One region of the Neorhizobium tomejilense genome, then DNA from elsewhere that is predicted to be linked to it. Evidence: predicted binding sites of a transcription regulator. Region 1 holds the regulator's gene; the other holds the start of a gene.
What was found. Region 1 encodes LexA, which represses DNA repair genes until DNA is damaged. Its sites were predicted from a motif close to TGTTCNNNNTGTGTTCNG; they were not measured.
Positions count from the first base shown of each region.

Region 2: a site for LexA is predicted at 2,324-2,341, ahead of ACSQ3G_RS18465 (helicase-related protein). Genes of this name have one in related genera too.

Region 1 is NZ_CAXUSO020000001.1:1,419,146-1,427,109, reverse strand. Features, by position in the region: gene eno (phosphopyruvate hydratase) at 120-1,394, opposite strand; gene kdsA (3-deoxy-8-phosphooctulonate synthase) at 1,505-2,353, opposite strand; gene ACSQ3G_RS07360 (VOC family protein) at 2,358-3,230, opposite strand; gene lexA (transcriptional repressor LexA) at 3,431-4,150, shown strand; gene ACSQ3G_RS07350 (ComEC/Rec2 family competence protein) at 4,131-6,638, opposite strand; gene gltA (citrate synthase) at 6,926-7,964, shown strand, end outside.
Region 2 is NZ_CAXUSO020000001.1:3,705,376-3,713,339, forward strand. Features, by position in the region: gene ACSQ3G_RS18465 (helicase-related protein) at 1-2,246, opposite strand, end outside; gene ACSQ3G_RS18470 (DUF3309 family protein) at 2,971-3,126, shown strand; gene ACSQ3G_RS18475 (YMGG-like glycine zipper-containing protein) at 3,168-3,425, shown strand; gene ACSQ3G_RS18480 (beta-ketoacyl-ACP reductase) at 3,677-4,405, opposite strand; gene ACSQ3G_RS18485 (acetyl-CoA C-acetyltransferase) at 4,547-5,728, opposite strand; gene phaR (polyhydroxyalkanoate synthesis repressor PhaR) at 5,989-6,564, shown strand; gene ACSQ3G_RS18495 (hypothetical protein) at 6,577-6,984, opposite strand; gene rpmF (50S ribosomal protein L32) at 7,123-7,308, opposite strand; gene ACSQ3G_RS18505 (glutathione S-transferase family protein) at 7,458-7,964, opposite strand, start outside.

The DNA.
Region 1 (7,964 bases):
TCCGAAACAGAGCTTCAAATTCGCAGAACTTGCTTAAGCAATCGTTGACCAGAATCATGACGCGAAAAAGCCCGCGCTTTTGGCGCGGGCTTTCACGGCAAATTTCGGATCGAAAAGCCTTAGGCTTTCAGGATGCCGCGGCCGGCATAAACGGCCTGCGGGCCCAGCATTTCCTCGATGCGGATGAGCTGGTTGTATTTGGCCAGCCGGTCGGAACGCGACAGCGAGCCGGTCTTGATCTGTCCGCAATTGGTGGCGACGGCCAGATCGGCGATGGTCGAATCTTCCGTTTCGCCCGAGCGGTGCGACATGACGGCGGTATAGCTCGCCTTGTGTGCCGTCTCGACGGCATCGAGCGTTTCCGACAGCGAGCCGATCTGGTTGACCTTGACGAGGATGGAGTTGGCGACGCCCATCTTGATGCCGTCGCGCAGGCGCGCCGAGTTGGTGACGAACAGGTCGTCGCCGACGAGCTGGCACTTGGCGCCGATCTTGTCGGTCAGGTACTTCCAGCCGGCCCAATCGTCTTCAGCCATGCCGTCTTCGATCGAAATGATCGGGTACTTGGCTGCAAGCTCGGCCAGGTAATCGGCCATGGCTTCCGGCTCGAGCGTGCGGCCCTCGCCTTCCATTTCGTACTTGCCGTTCTTGAAGAATTCGGTCGAGGCGCAATCGAGCGCCAGGCAGACATCGTCGCAGGGTGTGTAACCGGCCTTCTCGACCGATTTCATGATGAAGTCGAGGGCTTCCGACGCGCTCTTCAGGCCCGGCGCGAAACCGCCTTCGTCGCCGACATTGGTATTGTGACCCTGGGCCGCAAGTTCCTTCTTGAGGACATGGAAGATCTCCGAGCCCATGCGCACGGCGTCCTTCAGCGTATCGGCGCCGACCGGCATGACCATGAATTCCTGGAAGTCGATCGGGTTGTCGGCATGGGCGCCGCCGTTGATGATGTTCATCATCGGCACCGGCAGGACATGGGCGTTGGGGCCGCCGACATAACGGTAGAGCGGCAGGCCGGACGTTTCGGCGGCAGCCTTGGCAACGGCGAGCGAGACGCCAAGAATGGCATTGGCGCCGAGGCGCGACTTGTTCGGCGTGCCGTCGAGCGCGATCATCGTCTTGTCGATATGGATCTGGCTTTCGGCATCGAAACCGCCGATCGCATCGAAGATCTCGGTGTTGACGGCTTCGACCGCCTTTTCGACGCCCTTGCCGTGATAGCGCTTGCCGCCGTCACGCAGTTCAACGGCTTCATGGGCGCCGGTGGAGGCGCCCGACGGAACGGCCGCGCGGCCCATCGAACCGTCTTCCAGATAGACATCGACCTCGACGGTCGGATTGCCGCGGCTGTCGAGAATTTCGCGGGCGATGATATCGGTGATGGCGGTCAAGGGTCTCTCCCTGGGTTTGGACTTGACGTCACGAGGTCACTGAAAATGTCTCATAATCAATGACACGAAAATTACAATCGAAGCAGTTTGCGCGCTTTTTGTGGGCGGGCTCAAGCCGCCTTGGCGACGGCATCGAGCGCGAGCAGCTTTTCGAGCAGCCGCGGCATGTCCTTCAGATGCACCATGTTGGGGCCGTCCGAGGGCGCGTTGTCCGGATCCTCGTGGGTTTCCAGAAAGACGCCGGCAACACCGACCGCGACGGCTGCGCGCGCCAGCACCGGCACCATGGTGCGGTCGCCGCCGGTCGAAGCGCCCTGCCCGCCCGGCTGCTGCACCGAATGCGTCGCATCAAAGATGACCGGAGCGCCGAGCGACGCCATGATCGGCAGCGAGCGCATGTCGGAGACGAGCGTGTTGTAGCCGAAGGAAGCGCCGCGCTCACAGAGCAGCACGTTCGGATTGCCGCTCTGGGTGAACTTGGCAAGCACGTTCTTCATGTCCCAGGGCGCCAGGAACTGGCCCTTCTTGACGTTGATGACGCGGCCGGTCTTGGCGGCTGCGACAAGCAGGTCCGTCTGGCGGGAGAGGAAAGCCGGTATCTGCAGGATGTCGACCGTCTCGGCAACGACGGCGCATTGCTCTTCCGTGTGAATGTCGGTCAGGACCGGAAAGCCGAACTCCTTTTTGAGGTCGGCAAAGATTTCCATGGCGGTTTCGAGCCCGATGCCGCGCTTGCCGGAAATCGACGTGCGGTTGGCCTTGTCGTAGGAAGACTTGTAGACGAGGCCGATACCGAGCTTGGCACAGAGTTCCTTGAGCGCGCCTGCCATCATGAAGGCGTGGTCGCGGCTTTCCATCTGGCATGGGCCGGCGATCAGCGACAGTTTTGCGTCCTGCGCGAAAACCACCTTGCCGTCTCCCTCGCCGACGGAGACGCTGGAATTTGCGGTAACTTCCATGAACCTATTCCTCGAAGCCGAACAAAACACCCTGGCCGGGCGCCGCCGAGACGAGAACACGGCCCTCCCGGCGGACGAATGCGACGTCATTAGCAGCAAGGGTGATCTCTGTCACGGCAAGATCGGCCGTCTTGAAGATGATCACCCGGCCGCGCAGCCCCTCGGCACCCGGCGTCGACGGCAGGGCGAATTCCGCCTCGAGTTCGTGATCCTGCAGGATGCGAATGCGGGCATTGGCCGCGGCAAGCTCGAGCGAAACAGCCTCCGGCTTGGCCTTCGTCATCAGCACCTGCTCGGCCAGGGGTGCGAAATCGGAGGGCGCCGATGCCGACAGAATGATCTTGCTCAGCCCCATGACCGCATTGGAATGGTGCTCCAGTTCGCCGCGATCGGCCGGCAGGGGATTGATCCGCTGGCAGGAAAACATCAGGAAGTCGGGCGCCCGGTCATCACCCGCAAAAGCCAGCCGGAAGCTCGCCTGGGTTTCGGAACCGTCGGCCAAGGTCATCCCGCGGGAGAATTCCAGCACGTCGCCTGCCGAAACGCCACGCATCTTGAAACGCGCGTGATCGGCCATCGCGTCACGGGTCGCCACAACGAGAGCGGAAAAACCCTGCCTGTCGCGTGCCTTGCGGAAGGCCAGATCGCGTGCGGTAAAAACGTTGCCGCGTTTGGCGGCCGCGCTTGCATGACGGCGATTGGCAAGAGCCAGCGGCTCCAGGTAGCTGCCATCCGAGAAGAACACACAAGCATTGGCTGTGCCGAAAGGATGAAAAGCATCGGGCGCAACTGTAAAACCAAGCTTCGTGAGCCGGGAACGCGCAGCGGTAAGTCCCGCCACCGGCAGCACGAGATGATCGATTGGTCTTGCGTTCACGCGAGGGCCCCCGGAATTGGAATCGCAAAGCTACTTTGGCAGCGGGCTCGCGCCGCGCAAGTGGTGTGGCTCGAGATATCTGGCACGCATCTATGAAGAAAAAATCATCATACTTCACAGAAATTTAGGGACTTGCAGAACACATATGGAACATATAGTGTCCGTTCTGGATTTGTTTCCGACTCTGAGGGTGCCAAAAGATGCTCACGCGCAAACAACAGGAATTGCTTCTGTTCATTCACGAACGCATGAAGGAATCCGGCATCCCGCCGTCATTCGATGAAATGAAGGATGCTCTCGACCTCGCGTCCAAGTCAGGCATCCACCGCCTGATCACCGCGCTCGAGGAGCGCGGCTTCATCCGCCGCCTGCCGAACCGGGCCCGGGCGCTCGAAGTCATCAAGCTGCCGGAAGCCTACTCACCGAGCATGCAGCCACGGCGCGGTTTTTCGCCGAGCGTCATCGAGGGCAGCCTCGGCAAACCGCAGCCGGTCGCGGCGCCTCAGAAACCCGCCGCCAACGACGATTCGCCGAACGCCACGACAGTTCCGGTCATGGGCCGCATCGCTGCCGGCGTGCCGATCTCGGCGATCCAGAACAACACGCATGACATCGCCGTGCCGGCCGAGATGCTCGGTTCCGGCGAACATTATGCGCTCGAGGTCAAGGGCGATTCGATGATCGAGGCCGGCATTCTCGACGGCGATACCGTGATCATCCGCAACAGCAATACGGCCAATCCGGGCGATATCGTCGTGGCGCTGGTGGACGACGAGGAAGCGACGCTGAAACGCTTCCGCCGCCGCGGTGCCTCCATCGCCCTCGAAGCCGCCAACCCAGCCTACGAGACCCGCATCTTTGGGCCGGACCGGGTGAAGATCCAGGGCAAGCTCGTCGGCCTCATCCGCCGGTATCACTGATCATCTGCCGGAGCGGTTCCGGCAATGACCCATCGAAACCCTGGCTTCGCCAATCATAGTGGCGGTGCCTGCTCCAGGGACGGTCTGCGCCCGCCATGGCGGCACGGATCTGCCAGCGCCGAATGTCGGTCGCGCCGTTGAGGGAAATCTCCAGCGCACCCGCCTTGCGAAGCATGGCACCATTGATCATCAGGGCGCCGGACCGGCATTGGTCGAAGCGGGCGCGCGGCGCAATGACAAGACTGGCGGCGTCGCAGGCGGCACCCGCATAACGGCCGTCCTCGACAGCGATAACGATGCCCTTGCCGGTGCTTGCCGCACACCAGGCCGTCGGCTCGCAGGTGAAGCGGCCGGCAGGCGCCTGTTTTATCCTCGACTTTGCCGTTTCCAGTTGCTGCGGGGTCAATTCGCGGCGCTCGTTGGTTTTCGCGCCGGGTGGCCTGTCGTCGGGCGGCTTGTCCCTGGATGGCGACATTTCAGGCTTGGTGGGATCACCGAGCAGAAGCGCCCTCTTCCATTGGCCGTAGACGAAGTCGGGCGGGCGGGCGCGATTGGTGGCGACCCCTTTCCCGTCTACAAATGCGACCATCGTCCCGTCTTCCGAGATCAGGATATCCGGCAGGGGCATCGACCGCTCATGCCAGGAAAGCAGCAGAGCGGTCACCATCAGCGGCAGGCCTATCAGTCTCAGTCTCGTCCTCATGAGCGTCAACAGCAGGAAACCTGCCGTCGAGACGGCGAGGAACCAGGGATGTTGTCGCCCTATGCCGACATCGCCGCCCCAGGCGGCGACGTGTTTGGCAATTGCAATCACCCACCCCAGGCCGAGGCCCATGAGCTTCATGAAGGGCGCATCGAGGCCGAACGGCATCAGCAGCATGCCGGCCAGCCCTGCCGGCATGACCACGAAGGAGATGATCGGCATGGCGGCGAGGTTGGCGACAAGGCCGTAGGTGGCGATACGGTGGAAATGCTCGACCGAGAACATGGCGGTCGAGATGCCGCCGATCAGCGAGGTCACGAAGATGCCGGCCGCGAAATTCCAGGATGCCAGCACCGGAGTCACCATAGGGCGACGGAATGGCAGAGGTTCGGGATCGCGGCGCTTCGCCCTGTGTTTCCAGAGTGCGTAGCCGGCGACCAGGGCGGCGGTGGCGGCAAACGACATCTGGAAGCTCGGCCCCAGTATTTCCGAGGGCGACATGGCGATGATGACCAGGGCGGACAGCGCGACATTGCGCAGGCTGATCGATGGCCGATCGAAAAGCACCGCGACCAGCATGATCGCCATCATGATATAGGCCCGCTCGGCGGAAACGCCGAAACCGGAGATCAGGTAATAGGCCGTCGCCATCATCAGCGCGCCGAGTGCGGCGATCTTCTTGACCGGATAGGCCTGGGCGAAGCCCGTGAAGACGGAAAGCACGGTGCGCGCGCCGACAAAGAAGATGCCGGCTGCGAGCGCCATGTTGAGCCCGGAAATGGCGACGATATGGGCGAGGCCCGACAGGCGCAGCGCCTCGGTGGTGTCTTCGGAAATCGCCCGGCGCTCGTCGGTGACGATCGCCGCGGCAAAGGCGCCGGGATCTCCGGGCACGGTCTCCCGGATACGGGTTGCGATCGCGCTGCGCAGATCGAAAAGCTGGGTTTCGACGTTCGCAATCCAGCTCCGGGTTGAAGGGGGAGCAGCCTGCTTTTTCGGCGCTCCATAGAAAAATCCAACCGCGCCGATGCCGTCGAAATAGGAAGAAAAGGCAAAGTCGTTGAGGCCCGGCAGGGCGGGTCCCGACGGGGGTGAAATGCGGGCTCGACCGCTGATCGTCTCGCCAGTTTGGGCGGGCTCATGGCGAGACCTTGCCAGCAGGGATACACGCTGCGGTGGGCGCCTGACTTGCGGATTGGAGGTCCGCTCGATGCGGACGATATAACGCCATCGCCCTTGAGCGTCGCTCTCCCTGCGCTCGACCACACCGATGAGCTCGGTCGTCACCGGCGTATCGAGAATGACGGTGGCTTGCCTCCAGGCCTCCAACTGCGCCAGCATCATGCCTGCGAGAAAGAGTGCGAGAGCGAGCGGCAACAGGTGCGTGGCACCGGACCGGTAGCGCGAGACGATCACAAATATCGCGCAGACGCAAAAGAGGAAGAAATACGGCCAGAAAGCCGGGGTCTGCGGCAGCGCAAACCAGTAGGCGGCCCCTGCCCCGACGACAACAGGCAGAAAAAGGAAGCCATGGCCATAGACCGCCTCCTCCTCCAGCATGACCGGGAGACGGCGGCGCAGCCGGTCAAGGCGTCGGATCGTCGAGCGGCGAAAGGACCCGCCTGACGTGTGAACCGGCGGGCTGCGTTCGATCGCGGGAAAAAGCTCGGCCAGATCCCGGACCTTGACCGAGTCGGATGCGCCTCCGTTTATGCGGAGATCCGGCGGCCGGGATATCAGCTTCCCTGCCTCGGCACGCGTCGGAAATGCATTTTCCTCCGGCATGAAACGCTCTGTTCGCCCCACCGCCAGACATGCGGCAATGCAACCTGCGCGTTTCCTCCCCGGCCGTCAACCGACGGTTAAATATCGGGAATTCCGAAGCGTGAAATAGGCCTGCAACAAGAAGTTGGACATCCAAGCAAACGCCGCTGCCCAATAATTTTTCGCGCTGCACAAAATGCCGTCACGACAGCTTGGCATCAGCTTTCGGATCATATAGCTAAACTGTGGACGCTTAATTCTTGTGGCGCTTTTTGGGCGCCATGCCGCCAAAAGGTTGGAGGATCAGCATGACGGATACAAGCGCAAATCTGGTAATCGGTGACAGAAAAGTCGATCTGCCGGTCAAGTCGGGCACCATCGGTCCGGACGTGGTCGATATCGGCGCTCTTTACAAACACACCGGCACCTTCACCTACGACCCGGGCTTCACCTCGACGGCGTCTTGCGAATCCAAGATCACCTATATCGACGGCGACGCGGGCATCCTGCTGCATCGCGGTTATCCGATCGAACAGCTGGCCGAGCATGGCGACTTCCTGGAAACCTGCTATCTGCTGCTTTACGGGGAACTGCCGACCGCTGCGCAGAAGAAGGACTTCGACTATCGCGTGACCCATCACACGATGGTGCATGAGCAGATGAGCCGCTTCTTCACCGGCTTCCGCCGCGACGCCCATCCGATGGCGGTCATGTGCGGCTGCGTCGGGGCACTGTCCGCCTTCTATCACGACTCGACCGACATCACCGATCCGCACCAGCGCATGGTCGCTTCGCTGCGCATGATCGCCAAGATGCCGACGCTTGCCGCGATGGCCTATAAGTACCACATCGGCCAGCCCTTCGTTTATCCGCAGAACAACCTGGACTATGCGTCGAACTTCCTGCGCATGTGCTTTGCCGTTCCGTGCGAAGAGTATGTGGTCAACCCGGTGCTGTCGCGCGCCATGGACCGCATCTTCATCCTGCATGCCGACCACGAACAGAACGCTTCGACCTCGACGGTCCGCCTCGCCGGTTCCTCGGGCGCCAACCCGTTCGCCTGCATCGCGGCCGGCATTGCCTGCCTCTGGGGCCCGGCCCACGGCGGCGCCAACGAAGCAGCGCTCAACATGCTGACGGAAATCGGCTCGGTCGACAAAATCCCGGAATACATCGCCCGCGCCAAGGACAAGAACGATCCGTTCCGCCTGATGGGCTTCGGTCATCGCGTCTACAAGAACTACGATCCGCGCGCCAAGATCATGCAGAAGACCACGCATGAAGTGCTCGGCGAACTCGGCCACAAGGACGATCCGCTCCTGCAGGTGGCGATGGAACTCGAGCGCA
Region 2 (7,964 bases), 2.3 Mb from region 1:
CGTTCCAGGATGTCGATCCGTACGGCACGCTTGCCGAGGAAGCGGAAACCCGCGAGCTTGTAGAACATCCGCTCAAACGTCGGATCGGCGACCACCGAAGTGCGCCCTGCGGCAAGCGCCGGGATGAGATCGCCGTAACCGGGCTTGTCGAGGCCGTCGTTCTTCAGCGCCCAGAGGAGCGTGATGAGCTCCGCCGGTGCGGGCTTCAGAAGCATCGGCATGAAGACGTGATAGGCGCCGAAACGGATGCCGTAGCGACGCATCGAGGCGCGCGCATCCTGATCGAGCGACTTCACGTCGTCCGCAACATCGCGCCTGAACAGCACGCCGAGACTTTCGACCAGCTGGAAGGCGAGGCCCTTGGCGAGGCCCTGCAGGTCTTCGGCGCGCGACAGATCGTCGAGCGGCTTCAGAACCGTGGCGATGTGATGGTTGACGAAGCGCTCGAGGCGGGCGAGCACATGTTCGCGGGCATTGCCGGTCAGCTGCTCGTCGGAGAGCAGGATGACGCGCGGCCGCATGACATGCTCGGTCGGCGCAAGACGGGCGATGGGCTCGCCGAGCCAGCGAACGGACCCGTCGGAGCCGACCGCCAGATCGCTGTTGCCGGAGGCATAAAGCCTCGCGGCCCGCGCCTCGAATTCGAGCGCCAGCGCTTTCTGAGCGGCACCCTGCACCGCCTTGGCGTCGGGTCCCTCGGTTCCCGAAACGGGCGTAAACCGGAAACCGGCCAATTGCCCGACGTGATGTCCCTCTACAAAGACATCGCCATTCACACTGATTTCAGCTTCCAGCATCGCATTCTCTCTCAGGCGCTTCATGAGCACAGATGTCCTGCGATCAACAAAGCGTTTCGTCAACCTTTCATGTAGCGCGTCCGATAACCTATCCTCTATTTCCCGTGTCTTTTCTTGCCAGTGTGTCGGATCAGCAAGCCAACCAGGGCGATTAGAGACGTAGGTCCAGGTCCGGATCTGCGCTATGCGGGCCGACAATGTGTCGATTTCACCGTCGGTGCGGTCGGCGCGGCGGACCTGTTCCGCCATGAATTCTTCATTCACCGTCCCGAAGCGTACAAGATCGGAAAAAAGAGTCGAAATAAGGTCGGCGTGCTGTGCCGGCGCAATTCGTCGATAGTCCGGCAGCGCACAGGCCTCCCAGAGCTTCTCGACCCGTTGGGGCGTCGTCGCGATGTCCTTGATTTCGGGATAACGCGAAAGATAATCAAAGGCTTGGCTGTCGGTCGCGGGAAGCGCCCGTGTCAATCCTTGCAGCGTCGGGGAGGCATCCAGGCTTTCCCGCAGAGCCCTGAGCGACGAAAAATCGAGGGCCTTCGAGCGCCATTGCAGCACTTTGACCTGATCGAAATGGTGGCTTTCGATTCGCTCGACCAATTCGTCCTCGAAAGGCGCCACCTGCCCCGTCACGCCGAACGTCCCGTCCCGCACATGCCGCCCGGCGCGGCCGGCGATCTGCGCCAGTTCTGCCGGATTGAGACTGCGGAACTGATAACCGTCGAATTTCCGGTCCTGGGCGAATGCCACGTGGTCGACATCGAGATTGAGCCCCATGCCGATCGCATCCGTGGCGACGAGATATTCGACGTCGCCGGACTGGTAGAGACCGACCTGGGCATTGCGGGTACGCGGGCTGAGTGCGCCGAGCACCACCGCCGCGCCGCCGCGCTGGCGGCGGATAAGCTCGGCGATCGCATAGACCTCGTCGGCTGAAAACGCCACGATCGCCGACCGCTGCGGCAGGCGGGTGATCTTCTTCTGCCCGGAATAGAAGAGCTGCGAGAGCCTCGGCCGCTCGACGACGGTTATTCCCGGCAACAGCCTCTCAAGGATCGGCCGCATGGTCGCCGCCCCCAGAAGCAGCGTCTCATCGCGGCCGCGCAGATGCAGGATACGATCGGTAAAGATATGGCCACGCTCGAGATCTCCCGCGAGCTGCACTTCGTCGATTGCGACGAACGAGGCTTTCGTCTCACGTGGCATGGCCTCGACGGTGCAGACGGAAAAGCGGGCGTTGGGCGGAGTGATCTTTTCCTCGCCGGTGATAAGCGCCACCTGCGAGGCACCGACCTTCTCGACAAGGCGCGTATAGACCTCGCGCGCCAGCAGCCGGAGCGGCAGGCCGATCACACCGGTGCCATGCGCCACCATGCGCTCGATGGCATAATGGGTCTTGCCGGTATTGGTGGGTCCGAGGACGGCGGTGACGCCGCGCCCGCTGAGCATCATGGGCTGGAAATTCAATGCCTGGTTCCGCGCATCACATACGGCTTGGGTCTCGCGCCTTCGCCCAAAACTGGAAGCCACGCAACACATGGCGATCTCGGCTGGCAAACGCAAGCCTGAAGAATAGTTTTGCGGCCGAAGAGTGATCGCTGAAGGCCGCAAATCAACGCTCGGCGATTCGAATTTTAAACGTAAAGGAACAGACGCGAACGAATCGGAGACGAATCGCAGACTCAAGACGATTCAGCTTTTGTTCACCGCTATATATTGATGTGACTCCGGATTTCCCCACGACATCGTGAATCTGCATCAAGATTGGATGCATACAACCGCGTGACTCATCCCGAAGCTGCGCTTTCACGAAGAATCGTAAGAGTCAATGCATTGATATGGTTAATGTTTCATCAACCTATTCAGGCTGTTCCGCCCTCCTTCAAGCACGAAATTAAGATTCAGGCCAAAGGCGGAACGAATCGCCGACGAATCACAGACATCTCTATCTTCGCTATTTGTTCTTACAAGATATGGTAGGTCTCATCACGAGAGACCCGCAAGAAAATCGTCGCGGTAAAGACCTCGGAAGCGAATGCGTTCAGGTGCCATTAACATTGGCTAACGCAGTTTAACCACACGTGAGAGCACACGTTTGCAAGCCGATGGAACAAAAATCACGGCGCTACGTTTCCTCGCCAAATCCATACTGGATTGTCTAGCGGAGTAGAAAATCATGCTCGGAACCGTGTTGCTCGTCATCCTCATCCTGCTACTCATTGGCGCGTTGCCGAATTGGGGCTATAGCCGAGGCTGGGGCTATGGTCCGTCGGGCGGATTGGGCCTTGTCGTGCTTATCATCATTATCCTGCTGCTGATGGGCAGGATTTAAAAGCGGCGTAGCCGTGTGTACCAAAGGGAAGGGAAACTGACATGATGAAGAAGATTCTGATTGCGGGCTGCATGATCGGCACGCTCGCCTCCTGTACTGCAACTGAACGCGGCACCGCAATCGGCGCCGGCACGGGTGCGGTTATCGGTGGCGCCGTGACCAATAGCTGGGGTGGCGCGGCGGTTGGCGCAGTTGCAGGCGGCCTGGTCGGCGCTGCGATCGGCCAGTCCTCGGAACGCCGCGGCTACTGCATCTATCGCGACCGTTACGGCCGTCGTTACGAGGCCCGTTGCCGCTAATCGCGAGCAACAATCCAGTCCCTCAGGACCGGCGCCCGAGCAATCGGCGCCGGTTTTGTTTTGCCTTGAGAGGCCGTCGCCATTAACCCTTGGCCAAAGCCGGAACGAATCGCCGACGAATCGGCGACATCACCCGTTTCGCGGTTTGTTCACCGCAAGATGTCGTGCAAAAACAATTTGTTAACCATAGAGGCCGAGCGTTTCGGCGCACCACCATGCGCCGAAACCCGCTCAAAGGTTAATGCCGGAGATCAGCTCGCGAAGAACTGGCCGCCATTCGCCGTCAGCGTCGAACCGGTGATGAAGCCGGCATCGTCGGAGGCGAGGAATACGACGCAACGGGCAATCTCTTCCGGCTCGCCGAGGCGCCCGACCGGGATCAGCGGAATGATCCGCTCGTTCAGCACCTTTTCCGGCACCGCCCGCACCATTTCGGTAGCGATGTAGCCAGGGCAGATGGCGTTGACGGTGATGTTCTTTGAAGCACCTTCCTGGGCCAGCGCCTTGGTGAAGCCGAGATCGCCGGCCTTGGCCGCCGAATAGTTCACCTGACCCATCTGGCCCTTCTGGCCGTTGATCGACGAGATGTTGACGACCCGGCCGAAGCCCCGGTCGCGCATGCCGTTCCAGATGGGATGCGTCATGTTGAAAAGGCCGGTCAGGTTGGTGCCGACCACCTCGTTCCACTGTTCAGGCGTCATCTTGTGGAACATGCCGTCACGGGTGATGCCCGCATTGTTGACGAGCACCTCGATCGGGCCGAGCTCGGCCTCCACTTTTGCTATTCCGTCGACGCAGGCCTGATAGCTGGAGACATCCCACTTGAAGACCGGAATGCCGGTCTCGTCGTGGAAGGCTTTCGCCTTTTCCTCGTTGCCCGCAAAATTTGCCGCGACACGATAACCTGCCGCCTTCAACGCGACGGAGATGGCGGCCCCGATCCCACGCGTTCCTCCCGAAACCAATGCAACCCTGCTCATGCGGTCTTCCCCTTTTGCGTTGTGATCCGGTCCTTCTATGTGACTGGATACTTACCTAGTTGGACTTGCTTTCGTCGGGGAGATAGGCCCGCCGCGAAGTTTTGCAACGCCGGCGGGATTATCCACAATCATCCTATCGCGTCACATGGCTTCGAGGCACATGGCAACGCCCATGCCGCCGCCGATGCAGAGCGTCGCGAGTGCCTTCTTTGCGTTGCGGCGCTTCATCTCGAAAAGAAGCGTGTTGAGAATGCGCGCACCCGATGCGCCGATCGGATGGCCGATCGCGATCGCCCCGCCATTGACGTTGACGAGCGACGGATCGAAGCCGAGATCCTTGGTGACGGCGCAGGACTGGGCCGCGAACGCCTCGTTGGCCTCGATGAGTTCCAGGTCGGCAACGCGCCAGCCGGCCTTCTCGAGCGCCTTGCGCGAGGCCGGGATCGGACCCGTTCCCATGATTTGCGGATCGACGCCGGCAGTCGCCCAGGAGACGATACGGGCCATCGGCGTGATGCCGCGGCGGGCGGCTTCGGCTTCTGTCATCAGCACGGCAGCCGCCGCACCGTCGTTGAGGCCGGATGCGTTGCCCGCCGTGACGGTGCCTTCCTTGTCGAAGGCCGGCCGCAGCTTAGCCATCGAATCGAGCGTCGCGCCGGCACGGATGTATTCGTCGTTCTCGACGGTCACGTCACCCTTCCGCGTCTGGATGATATAGGGGATGATCTCGTCCTTGAAGCGGCCAGCGTTCTGCGCGGCTTCCGCCTTGTTCTGGGAAGACACGGCGAACTGGTCCTGCTCCTCGCGGGAGAGCTGCCACTGGCGGGCGATGTTCTCCGCCGTGATGCCCATGTGGTAGCCGTAGAAGGCGTCAGTCAGGCCGTCCTTGATCATCGTATCGATCATCTTGAAATCGCCCATCTTCACGCCGCCGCGAAGGTGCGCGCAATGCGGCGCCATGGACATCGATTCCTGGCCGCCGGCAACGATGATCTTGGCGTCGCCAAGCGCGATCTGCTGCATGCCGAGGGCTACGGCGCGCAGGCCCGAGCCGCAGAGCTGGTTGATGCCCCAGGCGGTGGCTTCCTGCGGCACGCCGGCCTTCATCGCCGCCTGTCGGGCCGGGTTCTGGCCTTCGCCCGCCGGCAGGACCTGACCGAGGATGACCTCGTCCACCTCAGCCGCCTCGACGCCGGCGCGCGCCAGCGCACCCTTGATCGCCGCCGCACCCAGTTCATGCGCCGGCACATTGGCAAAGCCGCCATTGAAGGAGCCAACCGCGGTACGGCCAGCGGCTGCGATCACGATGGATGGATTGGACATGGACGTTTCCTCTTATCCGTTATTTGCCTGCGAGACTGGCAAAGCTTGAGCCGAGAGTCAAACGGCAGCCGAACGCCGCTGCCAACCCGTCGGGCGTTTCGAAAATGCCCGTTAGATTTCACGGGTTTGCTGCGCAACAAACCCGTCGCCGCGCCGCACAAATCGTTTGTAAGTCCTCGTCATTTAGGCTTACATTCCTGTCGGGAGAAGCATGGCAGTCGATAATGACCAAACCATATTGACGGGAGCAGGAGGCAATCATGGCAAAGACCGAAGGCGAAATCATAATCAAGAAATATGCCAACAGGCGCCTCTACAACACGGGCACCAGCACCTACGTGACGCTGGAAGACCTGGCGAAGATGGTGAAGAAGGGCGAGGAATTCACCGTTCAGGACGCCAAGAGCGGCGACGATATTACCCATTCGGTTCTGACGCAGATCATCTTCGAGCAGGAATCGAAGACCGGCAACACGCTGCTGCCGATTTCCTTCCTGCGGCAGCTGATTTCCTATTACGGCGACCAGATGCAGATGGTGGTTCCGACCTTCCTCGAACACTCGATGAAGGCTTTCACGGACCAGCAGGTTCAGATGCGCGAACAGATGACACGCGCCTTCGGCGATACGCCGCTCAGCAAGAACCTGCAGATGCCGATCCAGATGATGGAAGAACAGGTGCGCCGCAACACGGACATGTTCCGCCAGGCCATGCAGATGTTCTCGCCGTTTGCCGGACAGCCGCAGGCACCGGCCGCCAAGAAGACCGACGCCAAGGATATCGACGAGTTGAAGGAACAGCTCCGCAACCTGCAGAGCCGCCTCGATAATCTCTGACCTGAAGGGCGCCTAGAGCCCGATCGACACGTCGCGGCCGGCCGAGCGGATTGCTACCGCAAAGCCGCCGATGACGTCGACGAAGGTGATCGTCATCAGGATGAAGAAGATCTGCGTCGCGGCATCCCGCACCAGCAGGAATTCGACCAGATAGGCGATGAAGACCAGCATCGACAGCATGTGGTTGATCAGCGAACCGCGGCCGTTGCGGCTTGCTTTGAGGATTTCCACGAACAGGAAGACCAGCGAGATGACGATGATCACGTCGCCGAGCGTCATGGTCCAGACGGCACCCGACAGCATCTGAAGCGAGCTGATGACGTTGCCGAGCGACGCGACCCCGCCGCCACCCAGAATGCCGAGCATGCCCAGGTTATAGAGAATGAACGGGATGATCATCAGCGGCAATGCGGCAAGCATGGTCTCGGACTCCAGTCGATATGGCCGGACTGTACGTGCTTGCCTTGCTTTCGCAAGTCTTCGGCGCGGCAAAACAAGTCTTCGCGCAACAAAAAAGGCCGGCGGAGCCGACCTTTGATGCAATAGAACGAAAAACGCTTATGCGCTTTCCTTCGGCGTCAGAACTTGACGGCCGCGATACATGCCGGTCTTCAGATCGACATGATGCGGACGGCGCAGTTCGCCGGAGTTCTTGTCTTCGATATAGGTCGGAGCCTTGAGTGCGTCTGCGGAGCGGCGCATACCGCGCTTCGACGGGCTCGTTTTTCTCTTCGGTACAGCCATTTTCGTTACTCCACTTGCGTGCAAAACATAATCCCCGGCCGGAACTGAGGCCGATTGGACATGTCTCGATCTCGGAAATTTGGGCGGCTTATACATGCCCTACCGGGCTTTGACCAGTCCCTGCCCGGATTTTTTGAGAAATATGCGACTTAAGCCTCGTCCTCCGGGACGACCCAGGTTTCGGCAAGTGCGGCCTCCTGCCACTTGAGCCAGGCCGGATGAGATTTCATTGCCGTCATATAGGCGAGCGCCTCCGCGTCACTCGTCAGATCGTAGACGTCGAAACGGCTGACGACAGGCGCAAACATTGCATCCGCTCCGGAAAATTCGCCGAACAGGAAAGGCCCGCCGGATTTCGCCCGCAGTTCGCGCCAGATCGTCTCGATGCGAGCAACGTCGTCCATCACTCCGTCGGCAAGTTCGATCCTGCCCTTCGGCCGGCGCATGTTCATCGGGCAGGCATTGCGCAGCGCCCGGAAGCCGGAAATCATTTCCATCGAGACGGAGCGGGCGACCGCGCGATCGGCGGCAGCTTCCGGCCAGATGCTCTTGTCCGGGAAAAGCTCGGCGGCATATTCGATGATCGCCAGCGATTCCCAGACCCGGATGTCGCCCTGGTGCAGCACCGGCACCTTGCCGGTCGGCGAGATCGGCTT